One region of the Shuttleworthella sp. MSX8B genome, then DNA from elsewhere that is predicted to be linked to it. Evidence: predicted binding sites of a transcription regulator. Region 1 holds the regulator's gene; the other holds the start of a gene.
The links. Region 1 encodes HrcA, which represses chaperone genes, less so after heat shock. Its sites were predicted from a motif close to TGTTAGCACTCNNNNNNNNNGAGTGCTAACA; they were not measured.
Positions count from the first base shown of each region.

Region 2: HMPREF1508_RS01790 (co-chaperone GroES) is a predicted target of HrcA. The motif match lies at 2,137-2,167, and genes of this name have one in related genera.

Region 1 is NZ_JAQT01000033.1:79,117-82,966, reverse strand. It holds gene lepA (translation elongation factor 4) at 1-174, shown strand, start outside; gene hemW (radical SAM family heme chaperone HemW) at 287-1,576, shown strand; gene hrcA (heat-inducible transcriptional repressor HrcA) at 1,789-2,859, shown strand; gene HMPREF1508_RS10890 (GNAT family N-acetyltransferase) at 2,856-3,095, shown strand; gene HMPREF1508_RS08110 (metalloprotease family protein) at 3,158-3,766, shown strand.
Region 2 is NZ_JAQT01000009.1:118,928-122,777, forward strand. It holds gene groL (chaperonin GroEL) at 157-1,773, opposite strand; gene HMPREF1508_RS01790 (co-chaperone GroES) at 1,828-2,112, opposite strand; gene HMPREF1508_RS01795 (hypothetical protein) at 2,256-2,975, opposite strand; gene HMPREF1508_RS01800 (DNA gyrase/topoisomerase IV subunit A) at 3,021-3,850, opposite strand, start outside.

The DNA of each region.
Region 1 (3,850 bases):
GTCCGGGCCATGCGCAAGGATGTCCTGGCCAAGTGCTACGGGGGAGATATTTCCCGCAAGAGAAAGCTTCTGGAGAAGCAGAAGGAGGGAAAGAAGCGCATGCGGCAGGTGGGCAGTGTGGAGATCCCGCAGGAAGCCTTTATGGCGGTTCTCAAGCTGGATTCGGACGACTGAGGATCGGATGCCGCTCTCCAAGGAACAGACGCGCATCCGGCGACGACGTGGAATTTGCGGCAGGTCTGTTTGAAACAGCGGTCGGGATACATCAAGAGAAGGAGCAGGGCGCGTGGAAGCTTTGGAGCTCTACATACATATTCCCTTTTGTGTGAAAAAATGTTTATACTGCGATTTTAACTCTCATCCGGGGAGCCCGAAGGAGCAGGCGGCTTATGCCGGCGCCCTGGTCAAAGAAATCGACTGGTGGGGCAGACTGATCGGCAGGAAGCAGGCGGCAAGTGTATTCGTGGGGGGAGGAACTCCTTCCTGGCTGGATTATTCTCTGATGGAGCAGATCTTTGCGGCAGTTCACAGGAACTTTTCTCTGGCCAGGGACGCTGAGGTCAGTCTGGAGCTAAACCCGGGGACCGTGACGGCAAAGGCGCTGAGGGCCTATCAAAGGATGGGGATCAACCGCGTCTCGATCGGCTTGCAGTCGTCCAATGACGATGAGCTGGCCCTTCTGGGACGAATTCACAGCTGGAATGATTTTCTACGTACCTTTGAACATGTCCGCGCAGCCGGTTTTTCCAATGTCAATGTGGATATTATGACGGGTTTGCCCCTGCAGACCGAGGATAAGCTCAAGAGAACCCTTCAGATGGTGACTATGCTCCGGCCGGAGCACATTTCCGCCTATTCTCTGATTGTAGAGCCGGGTACGCCCTTTTATGAGAGATATGCCGGGGATATCGCCAGGAGAGAGAGGGGCGAAAAAACGCTGGAGCTGCCGGACAGTGACCTGGAGTACGCGCTCTATGATATGACGAGGACCTTCCTGACGGGAAAGGGATACAGGCAGTACGAGATTTCCAACTATGCCAGGGAGGGCTATGCCTGTCGTCATAACCTGGGCTATTGGGAGAGAAAGCCCTACCTTGGATTTGGTGTGGGGGCGGCGTCTTTACTCTGTGATTCCCTCATAGACAGGCATTCGGACAGGAATCCCCTCATGCGAAAAGATCCGGCACAGAGAAGCTGCGCCTATCCAAATCTGCGCTTTTCCAATATCCCTGAGACAGACCGCTATATTGACCTCTGGGGAAAATATGATCCCGGTCAACAGCTGGACCTGGATGAAGTCCTGGCGGACGCTCCCTGGATTGATTCCAAAACGGTGCAGAAGCTGACCCGCCGGGAGGCCATGGAGGAATTTCTCTTTTTGGGGCTGCGCAAGACCAGGGGCATACGGGAGGCGGATTTTTTCAACGCTTTTGATCTCCCCGTCGGCAGTGTCTATGGATCCACTCTGGAGAGCCAGAGCAAGCGGGGTCTCCTGCGCCGACAGGGAGGGATGATTGCTCTTACAAAGGCAGGTACGGATATTTCTAACCAGGTGCTGGCGGAATATTTGCGTTAAATTTTTTGCATTAAAACAGAAATAAAACAGCCCCAAAGCGGCAAATTTATCTCACAAAAGCAGTAATTTATCGCACAAAAGCAGTAATTTGTCTCCCTAAAAGCAGTAGATTCGTCTCCTCGTGTTGACAGGCAAAGGCCCTGTCCCTACAATAAAAGAAGTTGTAGCACTCAGGAGAATCGAGTGCTAGTGCCAAAAGAGAGGAGAAATCTATGGCAGATTCCGGGCAGGGTATTGAGGAACTTTCCGAGCGCAAGTCAAAGATCCTCCACGCAATTATTCAGAATTACCTGGAGTCCGGAGAGCCGGTCGGTTCAAGGACGATTTCCAAGTTAGAGGGCGTCAGTCTGAGCTCCGCTACGATTCGCAATGAGATGAGCGACTTAGAGGAGATGGGCTACATCATTCGTCCCCACACCTCGGCCGGCCGGATCCCGACGGATCAGGGCTATCGCTTCTATGTGGATCATCTGATGGCGGAGAAGGACCAGGAGGTTACAGAGCTCAAGGACTTCGTGATCCAGAAGACGGAGAAGATGGATAAGGTCTTACAGCAGGTTGCCAAATTTTTGGCCAATACCACGCAGTACACCTCCCTGATCTCCGCGCCGGCTGTGAGCAAGAACCGAATTAAGTTCCTCCAGCTCTCTCAGGTTAATGAGCACCAGATCCTGGCCGTCATCATGATGGGAGGCAATATGGTCAAGAGCCGCCTGATTGAGGTCAAGAGCATTCTGAGCGGTGAGAATCTCCTGAAGCTCAATATGCTGCTCAACAACAGCCTGAATGGGCTGACCGCGCAGGAAATCAATCTGACTACGATCAGCAGGATGCAGGAGCAGGCGGGAATTCACGAGGATATTGTGGCGGAGGTCTTAAAGACCATTCCGGAGACGCTGCGTGAGGATGACGGACTGGAGATCTATACGTCCGGAGCCACCAATATTTTCAAATACCCGGAGCTGTCTGACGCGCAAAAGGCCTCGACCTTCATCTCTACCTTTGAGGAGAAGGGACAATTGGCGGAGCTGATCAATGACGTGCAGGAGCAGAGCGCCAACAATCCCGATTCGACGGGGATCCAGGTCTATATTGGAAGTGAATCTCCCATCGGAAACATGCCGGACTGCTCAGTTGTGACAGCCAACTATGACCTGGGTGACGGAGTCAGGGGGACGATCGGTATCGTGGGGCCCAAGCGAATGGATTATGCCAAGGTGATGGGCAGTCTCAAAGAGCTCAAGAGCAAGCTCTCTGAGATCATGGAAGATGCCCGGGAATAAAGAGAATAGAGTTTGTTGCTGCAACAGCTTTTCTGTCATCGGATGATGCAGAGAAGCTGTATTTTGCAGAAGTAGCACATGATGCGGGAGTCATCGGAGACGAAGCGTTTGCTGTATTTCAGATTGCAGAATATATGGCAAGTGCCGAACGGGCATACTGGTTTGGAGAAGCATTTCAGGGTCAGGGTATCATGCCGGAAGCTGTGAAGGAAATGCTGCGCCATAGATATACCTGATGAAGAAGGAAGATTGGCAGGAGATGTCAAAATCATTTTAAAGGTACGATTCTGAGGTTAAGATGGCGATCGTTTGGGAAGGAAATAAAAAAGAATTTGGAACATCGCATCAAAGTCCGCCGGTTCAGCAGAATGCGGTTAAGATTCGTGATGCTGAGGGATTTATCGGTAAGTCCCTGCCGTTTGGTATAGCTCCAATGATGATTTGCATGTTGGCGGTATTCTTAAAGGCATTTACAAGCAAGGAAGCACCGATTTCTCCAATATACCTTGTTCCGGCCTTTTTGATTGGATTTATGATAGCATTACCGATTCACGAGTTTGCGCACGCAGTTTGTTATCCGAAAGAAGCTACGGTGTGGGTGGGACTGTGTGTTCGTAAAATGCAGGCATGGGCCATTTCATATCATCCTCTTACAAAAAGGCGGTTTATCTGTATGTCTTTAGCCCCTGCCCTTTTGGGAATCATTCCTCTAATAGGAATCATCTTTATTCCAATAACAATGAAACCACTACTTACGATATGCGTCGTATCCGCATTCATGGGACTTATATCTCCGGCGCCTGACTATATGGATGCAATAAATGTTATGAGAAAAGTCCCCAAAGGTGCTGTCATCCGCGATTCACAGGATGGTTTGTATGCATATTTGAGTTCGATCGGAGGCTGATCAGCAGCTTTCCGTGATACGGGGAACAATAATGTATAGGATTTGAGGGATATCCCGGTGTCAGTATGGCGACATTTAACGATC
Region 2 (3,850 bases), on a different contig from region 1:
TGTAAATGACCCGGGCCGGTTCACGCCAAAAAGCATCGGAAAAACAAATATGCAGTCACACAAAATTAAAGCAAAGAGACCTCTCCAACCGCGGCCAGAATATGGTCGCGTTCGAAGAGATCTCTCAGATTGGAAAAACTTATCCTGCGAATGACATTACATCATTCCGGGTGCAGCGGCGGGCATGGCCGGTGTATCCTCCTTGATGTCGGCAACGACAGACTCTGTTGTGAGCAGGGTGCTGGCAACAGACGCCGCGTTGAGAAGAGCGGTTCTGGAAACCTTGACCGGATCCAGGATCCCTGACTCTACCATGTCGACATAGTTCTCATGATAAGCGTCAAATCCAAAGCCGATTTCAGACTCTCTGACCTTGTTGATGATAACGGATCCCTCGAGACCGGCGTTGTCAACGATGTAGAAAAGGGGAGCTTCCAGGGCCTTCTCGATAACCTGAGCGCCCGTCTTCTCATCGCCTTCCAGCTGCTCGGCCAAATCGTGCACCTTCTTGGCAGCGTGGATATAAGCGGAACCGCCTCCTGCGATAATTCCCTCTTCCACTGCGGCGCGGGTCGCGTTTAAGGCATCCTCCATGCGAAGCTTGGCTTCCTTCATCTCTGTCTCGGTGGCTGCGCCCACGCGGATTACAGCGACGCCGCCTGCCAGCTTGGCCAGGCGCTCCTGCAGCTTCTCGCGGTCAAAGTCGGAAGTGGTCTCTTCAATCTGACCACGAATCTGCTTGATTCTGGCAGCAATGGCATCCTTATCACCGGCTCCGTCTACCAGAGTGGTGTTCTCCTTGGTGATCTTGGCGCTCTTGGCGCGACCCAGCTGATCCATGGTCGTCTCCTTGAGCTCAAGACCGAGCTCAGAAGAGATCACCGTTCCGCCGGTCAGGATTGCGATATCCTGCAGCATCTCCTTGCGGCGGTCGCCATAGCCGGGAGCCTTGACGGCAACCACATTGAACGTGCCGCGAAGCTTATTGAGGATCAGGGTCGTCAGAGCCTCTCCCTCGACGTCCTCGGCGATGATCAAAAGTCTCTGACCCTGCTGTACGATCTGCTCCAAGAGGGGCAGGATCTCCTGGATATTGGAGATCTTCTTATCTGTAATCAGAATATAGGGATCGTCCAATACAGCTTCCATCTTGTCCGTATCGGTCACCATATAAGAGCTGATATAACCGCGGTCGAACTGCATTCCCTCGACCACATCCAGCTCCGTCTGCATGGTCTTGGATTCCTCAATAGTGATGACTCCGTCATTGGAGACCTTCTCCATGGCGTCTGCAACCATCTCGCCGACCTGCTCGTCGGAGGCGGAAATCGCCGCAACCTTGGCGATCTGATCCTTGGATGCAACCGGAGAAGACATCTCAACCAGAGCGTCTGCGGCAACATTGGTTGCCTTCTTCATACCCTTGCGCAGTACGATGGGGTTGGCGCCCGCAGCCAGGTTGCGCATACCGGCGTGAATCATAGCCTGAGCCAAAACTGTCGCCGTTGTGGTTCCGTCGCCGGCAACATCATTGGTCTTGGTGGCGACCTCCTTCACAAGCTGAGCGCCCATGTTCTCAAAGCGATCCTCCAGTTCAATTTCCTTGGCGATCGAGACTCCGTCATTGGTAATCAGGGGTGCACCATAGGACTTGTCAAGGACGACATTGCGCCCCTTGGGACCGAGGGTGACCCGCACCGTGTCAGCCAGCTGGTCTACACCGGACTGCAGAGCCGCCCTGGCCTCCGCTCCAAACTTAATTTCCTTAGCCATTTTTCTTACCTTCTTTCACAGTAATTGATGCAAACTCATCGAAAACAGAAAACCTTACTCTACAACAGCGAGAATATCGTTCTGGCGGACAATGACATATTCCTGACCGTCCAGCTTCACCTCTGTGCCGGCATACTTGGAATAAATGACCTTCTGTCCCTGGCTGACCTGCATGGTGACCTCTTTGCCATCCACCAGACCTCCGGGACCAACAGCTATAACCAGAGCTTCCTGGGGCTTCTCCTGGGACGCGGATGACAGAAGAATGCCGGAAGCGGTCTTCTCCTCTGCCTCAACCTGCTGCAGAACAACTCTGTCAGATAAGGGAACTAATTTCATGTAATAACCTCCTTGATGTCTAGTTATTAGCACTCGTTAAAATAGAGTGCTAACTCATAGGACTATATTAGTTTTTCACCCGGAACACTTCAAGGGAAAAAGGCAATAAAAATATGAATATTTTGTGAACATCACATGGTCTTCTACTCCGACTCATCCTCCGAAAGGATCTGCATGTCATCCTCTGAAGCTATGTCCCCTGCCTCAGCTCCATCCGCAATCACTTCCGTAGATTCATCCGCCATGAAGCTGCGGTTTGCCTCCTGCATCCGCCTGAACTCCCTCTTCTCCAGGTGTCTGCTGAAAAGAAGCTGCATCAGGGATAAGATTTGCGAGAAGATCCCCATGACTCCGACAAATACCATGGCAAAACAGGCCCTCTCGAACTTGCCGCTGATCAGGGCTCCGGGATCCAGAATCAGAAGAATCGCGCAAATTGCGGTCAGAATGGCAAAGAGCAGGGGCAGATACCAGAACTTTCTTTTCAGGAGGAGAATCTGAAGAGCGGACTGGGCGAAGCCCGCTCCGGCATAGAGAAAGAGGACGCCCAAAAAGAGAGAAAAATGCTCTGTGACGGCCCCCATGCGAATCGCTGCCAGGGCACAGGCCAGGGTCAAAAGCAGGCCGCTTCGAAAGCTGTCATTGCCAAGACTCCGGTAATGTCCCTTGACCACATAGACCGCCATGGACGACAGACCCCGGATCAGAAATCCCGAGAGCAGGAGGTAGGCGGCCAGACTCTGTCCCTCCGCCGACTTTCTGAACAGATAAATTCCAAGGCCGATAAAGAGTCCCTGCAGGGCAAGATCAATACTCCAATTGACGACCAGACCTGGGCGAAGCCCGCCATTGAACTTGTCCATAATCCTCTTCTCCTTCTTGCTTCCGTCAAAAACAGGGCCCGATCCTCAGCGCTTGACCCCCTTTGTCGCCCGACTTCCGATATGAAGCCGGTTGAGAACCACCTTCTTATTGTGCAGAGAGGTCAATCCACCCTCCTGATCCGTCAGAAGATACATCTGGCTGACCCGGTCGGCCCGGCCCAGCTTGATTCCGATCACCCCGACAGCCGCCTTCTTCTTCTCCGGAATATCAGAAACCGGAATGCGGAGGAAGTAGCCGGACTTGGTCTCCATAACCAGCGTCTCCGCGCCCCGGATCGTCCCGACGGCCACGAGCTCATCTCCCTGCCCCAGTTTGCTCGCGATGGAGCTGTAGCGGGAGACGTCGAATTCTGCCCCGTCCACCTGCTTGATATAACCTGCCCTGGTCCCAAAGAAGACCTTGCTCTCCTTGACCGCGCCAAGCGCCTCCGCGAAAAGGATCCTTTCCCTGGCGGAGTCAAATTTGGACAAATTATCAATGGGAGTTCCCTTATCCCGGAATTTTCCCCCGGGCATATCCAAGACCTTGATCAGGTGCAGCTGTCCGGTCGAGCTGAACACTGCCAGCCGGTCCAGATTGGAGCAGTGAATCACATACTTGTTCTCCTTGTCCGCGGCCTCCTGATTGCGGTCATAGACAGACAGGTCAATCGCCTTGACATAGCCGAAGCGATCCATAAGAACGACCATCTCCTGCTCCTCAATGGGCTTTTCCTCAATGACGGCCTCAGCCACATTGTCAATCAGCGTTCTTCTCTTTCGGGCGAAGGTCTTCTTGATCTCCTTGAGATCTCTGATAATCACCCTGGCCATTGAAGCCCTGTGCTCCAGAATATCCATGTCCTCCTGGATAT